2 regions of the Flintibacter hominis genome follow, and region 1 is predicted to be linked to the other one. Evidence: predicted binding sites of a transcription regulator. Region 1 holds the regulator's gene; the other holds the start of a gene.
The links. The regulator HrcA, encoded in region 1, represses chaperone genes, less so after heat shock. The targets are predictions, from matches to a motif close to TGTTAGCACTCNNNNNNNNNGAGTGCTAACA.

Region 1 (7,208 bases):
AGACAGAGCCTGCTTCACAGGGCCGCTGGTGGCTTCCACCAGGTGAGCGGTCAGTTGGTCGAACTTGGCCCGAGTCAGGGTCAGGTCCAAGTGCTTGGGGCCGGTGGCATCAGCGGTGATATAGGGCAGGTTGATGCTGGTAGAAGTGACACCGGACAGCTCGATCTTGGCCTTCTCAGCAGCCTCCTTCAAGCGCTGCATGGCCACCTTGTCGCCGGTCAGGTCCACACCCTCAGTTTTCTTAAACTCCGCGGCCATCCAGTCCATGACGCACTTGTCGAAGTCGTCGCCGCCCAAGCGGTTGTTACCAGCGGTAGCCAGCACCTCGATGACGCCGTCGTCGATATCCAGGATGGATACGTCGAAGGTGCCACCGCCCAGGTCATACACCATGACCTTCTGGGCGGTCTCCTTGTCTACGCCGTAGGCCAGAGCAGCGGCGGTGGGCTCGTTGATAATCCGCTTCACGTCCAGGCCGGCGATCTTACCAGCATCCTTAGTGGCCTGGCGCTGGGCATCGGTGAAGTAGGCGGGGACTGTGATGACGGCCTCGGTGACTGTTGTGCCCAGATAGGCCTCGGCATCCGCCTTCAGCTTCTGCAGGATCATGGCGCTGATCTCCTGGGGGGTATACTTCTTGCCATCGATGTTCACCTTGTAGTCGGAGCCCATCTCACGCTTGATGGAGATGACGGTCCGGTCGGGGTTCGTGATGGCCTGGCGCTTGGCCACCTGACCCACCATACGCTCGCCGTCCTTGGAAAAAGCCACCACAGAGGGGGTGGTGCGGTTGCCTTCGGCGTTGGGGATGACGACAGCGTCGCCGCCCTCCATGACCGCTACACAGCTGTTGGTCGTACCTAAATCGATACCGATGATCTTAGACATAATTCATTCCTCCTAAATATATGACATTCATGTTTACAAAGTTAAAATAGGAACAGCGGCCCGATGGCGTAGAGTGCGGCGCACCAGGCCAGCAGGCCCCCAGCGAGCAGCAGGGTATAGGATACAGCATCACAGGTTTTCGCTTTACAGCACTGCTTGCAGGGCTGATTTCTTTTCACTGTTTTCCTCCTTTAATCCCATCGGCTTTTGAAAATAAGCCGCACACCTCGGTTCCGTTCCCCTAATTGGCCACCTGCACCATGGCGAAGCGGATGACCTTCTCGCCGCACTGGAAGCCGGCCTGGAACACGGCGGCCACTACGTTCTCGCCCAAGCTCTCATCCTCCACGTGCATAACGGCGTTATGGAGATTCGGATCAAAGGGCTGGCCCAGGGCGGGAATCTCAGTGATGCCCAGCTTGGAAAGGATCTCCTTCAGCTGGTTCATCGTCATCTCCACCCCTTTTTTGTAGGCTTCGTCGGCGGTGTCCTGCTTCAAGGCCCGCTCCAGGTTATCATAGACGGGAAGAAACGCGGCGGCGGTATCCGCCTTGGCGTCGTTCCAGATGGACTCCTTCTCCTTGGCGGTCCGCTTTCGGTAGTTGTCGTACTCCGCGGCCAGGCGGAGAAAGCGGTCGTCGAGGGGTGCGGTCCCCTCTCCGGAGGGCTCCTCCTTGGGTGCCTCCCCTGATTTCTGGTCCTCCTGGGCGGCCTCGCCGGCCTCCTGGGGCCCCCCTTTCTCCTCCTGTTCCGTGCGAACAGCCTCTTCCTCAGGCTCCACAGCCTCTTCCTTCCGAATATCCTCCTGACACTGCTCAGGCTGGGCCTGCTTCTTTTTATTTTTATCGCTCACGATGCGGCGCTCCTTTCCTGCTTATGGCTCCTGTGTATCTGTTTTCTCTGCCGGGGGTAACTCTCCCTTGCCGAACATCCGGGTCAGGCTGTCGGCAAAATAGGACAGGCGGGCGGTGACCTTGGCGTAGTCCATCCGGGTGGGTCCAACCACTCCGATGACGCCCTTCATATTTTCTCCAATGTCGTAGCTGGCCATGACCACACTGGTGTCCTTCAGCGCGTCACTGACATTTTCCGGCCCGATCAGGATGTTCATGTTCTGGCCGCCGGTCATTGTCACAGGCAGCCGGGCCACATCCTTCTCCTCGGCCAGATAGTTCATCAGAGGTTTAGCCTTGTCCAGGCTTCGGTATTCCGGGTGTTCCAGCAAGTGAGTGATTCCGGTAGTTCGGACCTTTTGGCTGCTCTGTTCCGACAGGATCTCCACCGCGAAGTCCACCACCAGGGCAATCAGCTCAAAGGCGCCTGGAGCGGTGCGGGTCTCCATCTTGTCCAAGGTCTGTTCCATCTCCTCCTGGGTCAGTCCCACGAAGGAACTGTTCAGAACCGCGGAGAGCAGTTGGAGCTGGGTGTCAGAAACCTCCTCAGGGATATGGATGAGTTTATTTTTAACGATGGAGTTGTCCGTCATGACCACGGCGATAAAGGCGTTTTCTTCCACTTTCAGCAGGTCATAGCGTTTGACGGTGATCCGCTCCGCGGGGGCGGCCATGGTAAATACAGGATAGTCGCTGAACTGGGATAGGACCTTTCCCGCCCGGTCGATCACTCGATCCAGCTCCTCCATCTTCAGGTTCAGCGCCTCGTTGATACGCTGAGTCTCCTGCATGGTCAGCTGCTGATGACCCATCAACTCATTGACATACAGCCGGTAGCCCGCGGCGGAGGGTACCCGTCCGGCGGAGGTATGGGGCTGCTCCAAAAGGCCCATATCAGTCAAATCAGCCATCTCGTTCCGGATGGTGGCGCTGGACACATCCAGTCCGGCCCGCTCCGCTACCATTTTCGAGCCCACAGGCTCGGCGGTGGCGATATAGGTTTCAATGATGGCCCGAAGAATCCGTCTTTTTCTATCCGTCAGCTCCATGTTTCCACCCCCCTGTTCCTTTTATCTCGGCATGCGCTTCCGGCCGTTCCGACTCAAGACAGCTCCGCTCCGCGGACCCTTCGTCTTATATCCTTATGCCGGCCTGCTTGCGCTTTGATCATTTTGTTAGCACTCAATACTCCTGAGTGCTAAAGATAATGTACCACCGGGGGGCAGAATTGTCAATAGGCACTTTATGAATTTGTTGTAAACAAATGAATCCCGCCAATTTTTTGCATCTTCTATCTTTTGCTGCTAAGAGCTCCGGCTCTTGACAAATGTTTCTAATGTATTACACTAGATATGAGGTGATTTTATGGGAATCGAAAAAAAGAATTACAGCTTTCGTTTTCATGAGGACATGGTAGAACGCCTCCGCGCCCAGGCCCAGCTGGAGAACCGCTCGCTCTCCAACCTGGTGGAAACGATTCTGCTCCAATATCTCTCCACCTTAGAGGAGAAAACAACATGACCGTCTGTCCATAGACAGGCGGTCATGTTTCTTTTTTATAGGGTAAACACCTGGCCGGTATACAGTCCCTGACAGCCGGGACCGAAGTATTCCGTCAGCCGCTCCAGGGCTGGCTGTCCGGTGCAGTGGCCGGTCAGGATTCGCTCCACCCCCAGGGCCTTCAGCGCGTCAGCCACCGACTGTACATACTCCGGCGAGCAGTTCATGCCAGTCCCCCCCTTGGCATACATATGCAGTCCGCCCACCACGGCGTGCACCCGCTTTCCGGGCAGCTGGTCCAGCACGCCCCGCACGATGTTGACGATGCCCCCATGGCTGCAGGAGTTGAAGACCACCAGTCCCCGCTCCCCCTCCAGCACCAGGGACTGCTCGTGGCTGAAATCGTCCGGGACAAAGTCATCCTCCCCTCGCTTGCAGACCAGGTTAGACGCCTTTCCCATAAAGGCCGGGTCCTTTGGACCGTCGGGCAGCAGCCACCCACCCTCCAGCAGCTCCATAGGTCCCGGTACTGGGACAAGCCGCTCTCTGGCCCCCTCCCAGATATCCCGGTGGACGCCAATAAATTTGGGTCCCTCCTCTGTCATGGAGAAGTAGGGCCCTCCGGCCTGGGGGCGGACATAGACCTTGGCTCTCTGGTTGAGCTGGAAGAACCGGCGCAGGCCGTCGGCGTGGTCATAGTGGCCGTGGGACAGCACCCCCAGGTCCACATCCGCCAGGTCCACCCCAAGCTTCTGGGCGTTGTCGGCAAACCGTCCTGAGGCGCCCCCATCCAGCAGCAGCCTCTTCCCCCGATATTCGATATACAGGGACAGGCCGTGCTCCGGCACCAGACCGCATCCCTCCTGGGCAGTATTTTCCATTAATACGGCAACTTTCATGTCCTGTTCCTCCTTATTCCAGTGCTCCAGAGCGGGTCAAGTCTCGAATCCACTTGCCGCTCCTTAATCTCCACACTCCCCCGACGCACTTACAAAACTGCTCTACCCCCAGGGACAGGTAGACCCAAAAGATCCCCGTCTTCAACACCAGCCCACATATAGCGGCCATAGGTACTGCCACCAGCCAGAGCGGGAGAATGTCAATGAGCGTAGTGGCCCGCACATCTCCCCCTCCCCGGAGGACTCCCACAATATTCACGCTGTTAAAATCCTTCAGCGGCATGATGACCGCCTGGAGAGTAATCATCATAGTGGCCGCAGCCGCCGCTCCCGCCGAGAGCTTAAACAGCGGGAACACATAGGTAGGCGCCAGGAAAACCAGTACCAGCCACAGGGCCAATCCCAGCGCCGCGCCTCCTACGGCGGCCAAGGTGTTCAGGGCGAGTCCCACTCCATATACCCTGTCCTTATGTCCGGCACCGATCTCCCGGCCAATGATAATCGCCGCGGTAGAGGCAAGTCCCATGGAAACTACCTTACATATTTTCTCTACATTTCCTGCTAGCGTATAGGCGGCCAGTATCTCCGTGCTGCCCGCCATATGTCCCATGACTGTGGGATACATAGAGGTACCTAGCCCCCACAGGGTTTCATTCAGCACCACTGGCCCACTGCACATCAGAAATTGACGGGCCAGCCGCTTTCCTGGCCGCAGGACCAGTCTCCACCGCACCCGGAAGATCCGATTCCTAGCCATGTGACAGGCCACGATGACAACCTCTAAAACGCGTGCGATGAGGGTGGCCAGAGCCGCCCCTTGAACTCCCAGTGCGGGCGCTCCCAGATTTCCGAAAATAAATACCCAGTTCAAAAAGGTATTCACTGCCATAGAGGTAGCCAGAATGTACATTCCCAGTTGGGGATGCTCCATACTGCGGAAGGCTGCAATATAAGTCATTGAAAAGGCGTTGAATACATAGGACAGCCCCGCCAGCCGGCCATATTGGGCTGCCAGCTCCACCACCGCCCGGTCGTTGCCAAAGAGGCTGAGAAATTCTACCGGACAGATCAGCAGAATGACCGAGCACAGAGACGATACTGCCATCACCAGCCACAGGGCCATCCCATAGATCCGATTGATAGACTCCATGTCCTGTTTGCCCCAGTATTGGCTCAACAGGACCGTGGAGCCGCTCTGCACTCCAAAAATAAAAAGCTGCACTACAAACAGTGGAATATTGGCTAGGGTAACCGCCGCCATCGGCTCCTCCCCCAGCAGCCCCACCATAAAGGTGTCCGCCATGCTCAGGGTGCTGGTGATCATATCCTGGAGGATGATAGGCGCGGCCAGAGCAGCGACCTCCTTATAAAAATTCGGTCCTCTCCGCATATAGGCAAACATGGAAACGCTCCTTTTTCGTTGTTTCTCATTCAGGACAGGGATGGGAACAGCTTCTCCGATGCCCCTTTCAATCCCTCAATTAAGGCGTCTACGTCCTCCTGCTTGGTATCGTAGGAAAAGCTGATCCGCAGCACCCCGTCCCGTTCCCCCTTGGGCAGTTTCAGGGCGGCAAAGACGTGGCTGGGTTTCCCCTTGTGGCAGGCGGAGCCGGAGGAGATATATACCCCCCGGTCACTCAGGAAGCGGACCACCACCTCGCTCTTATAACCCACCAGGGAGATGGCTAGGATGTGGGGAGCGCCCCCCTGGGCCAGCAGTTTCGCCTTCGGCACTTCCTCCGCCAGCCGCCGAACGGTTTCTTCCTTCAGCCGGGCCATATGGGCCATGTCCTCCTCCAGAGTCTGCCGCCCCAGCCGGGCGGCGGCGGCGAACGCCGCGATCTGAGCTGTGGCCTCAGTACCCGACCGAAGGCCCTCCTCCTGCCCTCCGCCCCAGATCAGGGGAGGCAGCTTCAGCCCCTTTCGAACATAGAGCGCCCCCACCCCTTTAGGGGCGTGGATCTTGTGTCCGCTGACTGTCAGCAGGTCTACACCCAGTTTTTTGGGGGAAAAAGGTATTTTCAAAAATCCCTGCACCGCGTCACAGTGGAGCAGAGCCGGGCAGCCAGTCCTCCGAATGACTTGGGCAACCTCCCCCACAGGCAGGATGGCGCCTAGTTCATTGTTAACCAGCATCATGGAGACCAGCGCCGTGTCCGGCCGCATCGCCTCCTCCACCTGGGCGGCAGTGATGTTACCCTGGCGGTCCGGCTCCAGATATGTCACCTCATAGCCCCGGCGCTCCAATTCCCGGCAGGGCTCCAGCACAGCGGCGTGCTCGATGGCGGTGGTGATAATGTGCTTTCCTCGGCGGCGATTGACCTCCAGGGCAGACTGGATGGCCCAGTTGTCCCCCTCCGTGCCACAGGAGGTAAAAAACAGCTCCTCCGGCAGGCAGCCCAGGGCCTGAGCCACATTTCCCCGCCACTCCTTCATCCGGGCGGCCGCCTTGGTCCCCAGTTCATACCGGGACGAGGGGTTGCCCCAGCCCTGGGTCATCGCCTCTACCGCCGCCTGTACAGCCTCCGGCCGCACCGGCGTGGTGGCCGCATTATCCAAATAATGTATCATCCTGATCCACCCCAGTCTGTATCTGTTCAAAGTATCCTTCATTCTACCGTCTGCCTGGAGGAAAGTCAAGGCGGCGCAGACCGGCTCTGACCAGTGGGCTGCCGGACTTTCTCTCTATATCGGTCCTATCCGCACAACTTCCCTGGATACACTTATTTTTTCTTCTCCAGGAATATACTCTCCACAAGGAGACCTCTTTGTGGTATAATGAGAAAAAATCGCTCAAGAGTTCTCCCGGTCTTTTCCGGGCCTCTTATGCTCTCTGAAAAAGAAGGTTTTATCATGACCAATAACCAACGCATCTGTTATGTGGTGGGGGCCATGTCCCTGTCCCCCTCTCTGCGCCCCTACCCCGCTCTGGGGGACTACGTCATCGCCGCCGACCGTGGCTATGACTCCCTGATGGCCTACGGCGTCACGCCTGACCTTGTGGTGGGCGACTTTGATTCCCTGGGCC
Region 2 (7,208 bases), on a different contig from region 1:
ACCAGATCCAGTTCGCGATTATGAAGGATACCGCCACCCTGATGCTGGATACCTCCGGCGCTGGGCTGCACAAGAGGGGCTACCGGGCCCAGGGGGTGATTGCCCCCCTGCGGGAAACGCTGGCGGCGGCCATGGTCCTGCTGTCCCGGTACAGAGGCCGGGACCCCCTGTGCGACCCCTTCTGCGGCAGCGGCACCATCCCCATCGAGGCTGCCTTGATTGCCCGAAACCGGGCGCCGGGGCTGAACAGGTACTTCTCCGCCCAAAAATGGGGGTGGCTGGACAAGCGGCTCTGGATGGAGGCGGCTGACCAGGCCATGGACCAGGAATTTGATGGGGATTATGAGATTTGGGGCGGCGACCTGGACCCCGCCGCCGTGGAGCTGGCCCGGCACAATGCTCAACTGGCAGAGGTGGACGACATCGTATCCTTTGAGGCGGCCGACGCCCGGACCTTCCACTGGGGCGGCCTCTATGGCCGGGTGGTCACCAATCCGCCTTACGGAGAGCGCATCATGGAGCGCCGGGAGGCGGAGGAGTTGTACCGGGCCTTCGGCCGAGCCTGGAGCAAATTTCCAGAGGGCTGGAAGCTCTTCCTTTTGTCCTCCCACACCGAGTTTGAGCGGACTTTCGGCCGGCAGGCGGACAAGAAGCGAAAACTCTATAACGGGATGCTGAAGTGCGACCTGTTTATGTACGGGATGAAATAGGAGGGGTCATGCCTTACCATATAAAAAAATTTCGGGGATATCGGCGGGAGCTGAAAAGGGTTCTGCGGGTGGTAGAGGAGTACCAGCCCAACTGGTGTCCGGCGGAAGAGGATTTTCGAGAGGAGTGGCTGGACCTGGGAGCCAACCGTTTTTTTCATCCCAGAGGGAAGGACCGGAAGGCGCTGATGGCCGCCCTCCTGCACAAGACGGAGGAACTGATTGCCGCCAGGCCGGCGGACCTGCCCTCCTGTAAAATATTCCTCTTTGTCCCTGGGGGCGACCCGGCTCTGGCGGAGATCATCCTCATCTACGACCCGGACCGCTTCCAGACCTTCTGGGTGCGTACCGACCCGGCGGACCAACTGTGGATTCCCCAGGAAGGTCCCTCCCTGCTGGCGGAGCTTGGGCTGGAGAGCTCCCTCCCGGAGCGGTGCGTGCTGGAGGAGTTTCACTGGGCAGGCTATGTGGAGCAGCAGCTGATCTGGGGCTTTGGGGAGCTGCCCTGAGGTGTTTCGGAGGTGTCTATGGACCATCTGTTTATTATCAACCCCGCTGCGGGGAAAAAGGATAGTACCGAGGCGCTGGAGCGGCTGCTGGAGAGACTGCCTTTTCCTCGCAAGATAGTCCACACCGCCAGAGAAGGGGACGCCCGACGAATGACAGAGGCGGCCGCTGCTCTGGGGAAACCCATTCGGATCTACGCCTGTGGAGGTGACGGTACTCTCAACGAGGTGGTGAATGGGGCGGCGGGCCACGATTTTCTGGCAGTGACCAACGTGCCCATGGGGACGGGCAACGACTTTCTGAAACTGTTTGGGCCCAACTACCGCAGCATTTTTTCAAATCTCGAGGCTTTGGCGGCCGGGCCGCAGGCCGCCTTTGACCTGATGGACTGCAACGGCAAGCTGGGGCTGGATGTGATATGCGCCGGAGTGGACGCACGTATCGCCGCCGGAGTACACAAATACAAGCGATTGAAAGGTGTCTCCGGACGATGGGCCTATCTGCTGTCCCTGGCGGAGCAGGTGCTTGTACGGGGAATCTGCCGTCCCATGACGGTGTCTATGGGGGCTGACCGCTGGACGCAGGAGCCCACCGCCATCCTGTGCATCTGCAATGGGCGGCACTATGGGGGCGGTTTTATGCCGGTGGCCGACGCCATGCCTGACGACGGCGTGCTGGATGTGCTGCGGGTGGGCAAGGTGAGTCTGCCTACCTTCGCGCGCCTGGCGGGCCAGTACGCGAAAGGCTTGTACTGGAAGTACCCCGCGCTGATTCGAGCCTACCACGGGCAGGAGGTGTCCTTCTCCGCCCGGGAACCCATCACCGTGGTAGTGGATGGAGAGATCATGCGGGACACCACTTTTACCGTCCGCCTGTCAGAGAAAAAGGTGAATTTCTTTTACCCGGCTGGAGCGAGCTATGCCCCTTGTGTTTAGCACTCTTGACATATGTTTGTGAACAAAACGTAAATTATAGAAAATCAACCCCAAATTTTTTTGATTTAGGGGTTGATTTTTTTTGAGAAAGCGGTTATTATCATAGTTAGATTTAGCACTTAAATAAAAAGAGTGCTAAACCGCTGAGAAAGTTAGTTCAAAAAACTCATATATAAGGAGGAACTTGTTATGAAACTCAAACCCCTGGCTGACCGTGTGATCGTAAAATTGGTGGAGGCCGAGGAGACCACCAAGGGCGGCATCATCCTGACCGGCGCCGCCAAGGAGAAGCCCGAAGTGGCAGAGGTCATCGCTGTAGGTCCCGGCGGTATGGTGGACGGCAAGGAGGTCGTCATGACCGTGAAGGTGGGCGACAAGGTCATTACCAGCAAGTATTCCGGCACTCAGGTGAAGCTGGACGGCGAGGAAGTGACCATCGTTCGTCAGAATGATATCCTGGCCGTGGTTGAGTAAACCCGTCTTTTTATCCCAAATCGTGTATCAAATTTACTCTAAATCGGAGGTAATGTGTTATGGCTAAAATTATCTGCTACGGCGAGGAGGCCCGCAAGGCTCTGGAGAAGGGCGTCAACCAGCTGGCCGATACTGTAAAGATCACCCTGGGCCCCAAGGGCCGCAACGTGGTGCTGGACAAGAAGTTCGGTGCTCCCCTTATCACCAACGACGGTGTTACCATCGCCAAGGAGATCGAGCTGGAGGACCCCTTTGAGAACATGGGCGCCCAGCTGGTGAAGGAGGTCTCCACCAAGACCAACGATGTGGCCGGCGACGGCACCACCACCGCTACCCTGCTGGCGCAGGCTATCGTTCGCGAGGGCCTGAAGAACCTGGCGGCCGGTGCCAACCCCATGGTCATGAAGAAGGGCATCGCCAAGGCCACCGCGGCCGCCATTGAGGCCATGAAGGCCAACAGCCAGAAGGTCAACGGCTCCGCTGATATCGCCCGTGTCGGTGCCGTGTCCTCCGGCGATGAGACCATCGGCAAGCTGATCGCTGAGGCGATGGAGAAAGTGGGCCACGACGGCGTCATCACCATCGAGGAGTCCAAGACCGCCGAGACCTACTCCGAGGTCGTGGAAGGTATGCAGTTCGACCGGGGCTACATCACCCCCTATATGGTCACCGACACCGAGAAGATGGAGGCCAACCTGGACGACGCCCTCATCCTCATCACCGATAAGAAGATCTCCAACATCCAGGAGCTGCTGCCCATTCTGGAACAGGTGGTCCAGTCCGGCAAGAAGCTGCTGATCATCGCTGAAGACGTGGAGGGCGACGCCCTGTCTACTCTGATTGTCAACCGCCTGCGCGGCACCCTGAATGTGGTGTGCGTCAAGGCCCCTGGCTTCGGTGACCGCCGCAAGGAGATGCTCCAGGATATCGCCATCCTGACCGGCGGCCAGGTCATCTCCTCCGATGTGGGTCTGGAGCTGAAGGAAGCTCAGTTGACTATGCTGGGTCAGGCCCGTCAGGTGAAGATTACTAAGGAGAACACCACCATCGTCAACGGCGCTGGCAGCAGCGAGGACATCAAGGCCCGCATTGGCCAGATCAAGAGCCAGATTGAGGTCACCACCTCCGACTATGACAAGGAGAAGCTCCAGGAGCGGCTGGCCAAGCTGGCCGGCGGTGTGGCCGTCATCAAGGTAGGCGCCGCCACCGAGGTGGAGATGAAGGAGAAGAAGCTGCGCATCGAGGACGCCTTGAACGCCACCCGCGCCGCTGTGGAAGAGGGCATCGTGGCCGGCGGCGGCACCGCCTACCTGAATGCCATCCCCGCCGTGGAGAAGCTGTACGACCAGGTCGAGGGCGACGAGAAGACTGGTGTCCAGATCATCGCCCGGGCCCTCACCGCTCCGGTGAAGCAGATCGCCGCCAATGCCGGCATCGACGGCTCTGTAGTGCTGGAGAAGATCCGCGAGTCCGGCAAGACCGGCTACGGCTTCGATGCCTACAAGGAGGAGTACTGCGATATGATCCCCGCCGGCATTGTGGATCCCACCAAGGTGACCCGTTCTGCCCTGGAGAACGCCGCTTCCATCGCATCCACCCTGTTGACCACCGAGTCCCTGGTGGCCGATAAGCCCCAGCCTCCCGCTCCCGCCGCTCCCGCTGCCCCTGACATGGGCGGCATGTACTGATAAACGCGGTTAGTCTTTAAAACCCGGGCACGTAGAAAGCCAACTTCCTTCCGCCGTGTCCGTGTCAAAGCCTAACGTTTAAGAAACTAAAAAGTTCGGCTCTCATCAAAAGTGAGAGCCGAACTTTTTTGCTTGGAATATAGGTATGTCTAGGAGTGCGGTTTGATTGGTTTTTTCTGTGTATGATGGCTATAAGATTTGAGGCCATACTAATTTATAGCCAATATTTTATTTTTTGACAGCAAGTTATTGTAGCAATTTCCTGGCGGATATGATATGCTACCAATATAGCAAGCCTCGGGACTGTGCATCAGGACCGGGGGAAAGGAGTGTCTATGAGTCCGAGTACCATTTGGCTGATCGTGATGGTGGTGCTGGTCCTCGGGGAACTGGCCACCGTGGGGCTGACCTTCATTTGGTTTGCCGTCGGAGCCCTAGGCGGAGCGATCACAGCCTGGATGGGCGGAGCGATCTGGGTTCAGGTGATTGTGTTTCTGGCTCTGTCCGGTCTGGCGCTGGCTCTGGTGCGGCCATTGGCCGCCCGGTATCTGGATACCAAAAATGTGGCCACTAACGCGGATCGGGTGATCGGCAAGACTGCCATAGTGATCCAGGACATCGACAACATAGAGGGAAAGGGTCAGGTCAATATCTCAGGCCAGATATGGTCCGCCCGGAGCCAGCAGGCTGTGGTCATCCCCGCCGGTACGGAGGTCAAAGTGCTTCGTATCGAAGGGGTCAAGGTGTTCGTAGAAACATTATAAGTGCTTGTAAATGGAAGCCATTTAGAAAGTGAGGAGAAAATATGGAAGTTGTCTTGGGTATTCTGCCATGGATAATCTTGGCTCTGCTGGTCCTAATTGTGCTGGGGTCCTGCATCAAGATCGTTCCCCAGTCCCGTGCCTTTGTCATCGAGCGGCTGGGCGCATTCCGTACGGTGTGGGGCGTGGGTCTGAAGTTCAAGCTGCCTATCGTGGACCGGGTAGCGAAAAATGTGTCCCTGAAGGAGCAGGTGGTGGACTTTCCGCCCCAGCCCGTCATCACCAAGGACAACGTGACTATGCAGATCGATACCGTAATTTATTTTCAGATCACAGATCCCAAACTGTACACCTATGGGGTGGAGAACCCCATGTCCGCCATTGAAAACCTGACCGCTACCACCCTTCGTAATATTATCGGCGACCTGGAGCTGGACCAGTCCCTGACCAGCCGGGACCACATCAACGGACAGATGCGGGCGATTCTGGACGAAGCCACCGACAACTGGGGCATCAAGGTCAACCGGGTGGAGCTGAAAAATATTATGCCGCCCCGGGATATTCAGGAATCCATGGAGAAGCAGATGCGGGCCGAGCGCGAGAGGCGTGAGTCCATCCTCCAGGCCGAGGGCCAGAAGCAGTCCCAAATCTTGGTGGCGGAGGGCGAGAAACAGTCCGCTATCCTTCGAGCCGACGCGGCCAAGCAGGCGGCCATCCTTCAGGCGGAAGGCGCCAAGCAGGCCAAGATTTTGGAGGCTGAGGCCGAAGCCGAGGCCATCCTGAAGGTCCAGCAGGCCACCGCAGACGCCATTCGGCTCATCAATGACGCTGCCCCTGGCGACGGCGTCATCAAAATCAAGGCGCTGGAGGCATTCCAGGCCGCCGCCAACGGGAAAGCCACCAAGATCATTATTCCCAGCGAGATCCAGGGCTTGGCCGGTCTGGCTGCCGCCGCCAAGACAGTCTTCGACACCGAGGACCCCAAGGCTACCATCACCAAAACAGTAGTCAAAGAGTAAGCAACGGGCACGACCTTCATTCCGCCCAAAAGACAGACAGGAACAGGCCCCTTCGTGGCCTGTTCCTGTTTTGTTATATATTTCAGCAAATAATGAATAAAAAGTTTGAAAAAGTGTACTTTTTCAAACTTTTTTCAAAATAACCCTTGCGCTAATATAACACAAAGATCCAGATATTGCAACCGATTTTCCAAATCATTTTTCTTGACTTTGCCGGTTTATAAAAGTACACTTAAACAGACTAAGGCAAATGGAGAAAGGACGTCTCACTATGAAAAAATTTTTAGCGCTGCTGCTCTCCCTGGCTGTGGCCATGGGGGCATCCCCCGCCATTCTGGCGGCCGAGGAGCAGGTCCAGCCTCTCCCAACCTGGGCCTACGGCGTGCTGGCAGATGGATATGCTATGGGACTTTTTGGTGACGAGCTGTACACGGACCACGGCAAGACCATCACAGATGAGCAGTTGAACAAGATGACACAGGTGGTGGCTGACAAGCTGGCCCTGCTGGGTGTGGAGCAGCGGGAGGCGGATGACACCGGCCTGGTCCTCGATACGACCCGCGGCGGTGTGCTCAACGCTCTGTACCAGGAGGCGGCCGCTTACGCCTTTCCCGGCGTGGAGGAGGGACCAGAGGCCTTCATGACTGAGGTGGGCGCGATAGCCGGCGACGGCACCGGGCTGAATCTGGACCGTCCCTGCACTCTGCTGGAGGGGGCCGCTATGGCCAACAGCCTGATCCTCAATCTATATGACCAGCAGAACGCCGGCTCCCTGGGTCTGCTGTGGAAGGCGGAGGGCAACGGCAACACCTTGTACCTGCTGGGCTCCATCCATACGGACGTGAACAACACCTACCCCATCCATAAGCAGCTGCGGGACATCATTCTGAACGCCGAGCAGGTGACCTTTGAGTTGGACTTCAATGACCAGGCCCAGATCGCCGAGTTTGCCGCCATGCAGACCTATGCCGACGGTACGACCCTGGCCGACCACATCTCCCCGGAGCTGTATCAGGTGGTAGTGGAAACCGCCGCTCAGATGGGGATGGATGAGCAGACCATCGCCCAGTACAAAGCTTGGGCCCTGGCCAACAGCTTTTCCTCCCTGGCTACGATG

Region 2: a site for HrcA is predicted at 2,260-2,290, ahead of H8S11_RS04100 (co-chaperone GroES). Genes of this name have one in related genera too.

What each region holds. Positions count from the first base shown of each region.
Region 1 is NZ_JACOPO010000007.1:21,813-29,020, forward strand. Features, by position in the region: gene dnaK (molecular chaperone DnaK) at 1-888, opposite strand, end outside; gene H8S11_RS10625 (hypothetical protein) at 930-1,067, opposite strand; gene grpE (nucleotide exchange factor GrpE) at 1,130-1,741, opposite strand; gene hrcA (heat-inducible transcriptional repressor HrcA) at 1,763-2,830, opposite strand; gene H8S11_RS10640 (hypothetical protein) at 3,147-3,302, shown strand; gene H8S11_RS10645 (MBL fold metallo-hydrolase) at 3,338-4,180, opposite strand; gene H8S11_RS10650 (MATE family efflux transporter) at 4,194-5,582, opposite strand; gene H8S11_RS10655 (cysteine desulfurase family protein) at 5,612-6,751, opposite strand; gene H8S11_RS10660 (thiamine diphosphokinase) at 7,034-7,208, shown strand, end outside.
Region 2 is NZ_JACOPO010000002.1:166,474-173,681, reverse strand. Features, by position in the region: gene H8S11_RS04115 (THUMP domain-containing class I SAM-dependent RNA methyltransferase) at 1-710, shown strand, start outside; gene H8S11_RS04110 (DUF3916 domain-containing protein) at 719-1,216, shown strand; gene H8S11_RS04105 (diacylglycerol/lipid kinase family protein) at 1,235-2,149, shown strand; gene H8S11_RS04100 (co-chaperone GroES) at 2,339-2,623, shown strand; gene groL (chaperonin GroEL) at 2,683-4,311, shown strand; gene H8S11_RS04090 (NfeD family protein) at 4,647-5,075, shown strand; gene H8S11_RS04085 (SPFH domain-containing protein) at 5,117-6,091, shown strand; gene H8S11_RS04080 (TraB/GumN family protein) at 6,363-7,208, shown strand, end outside.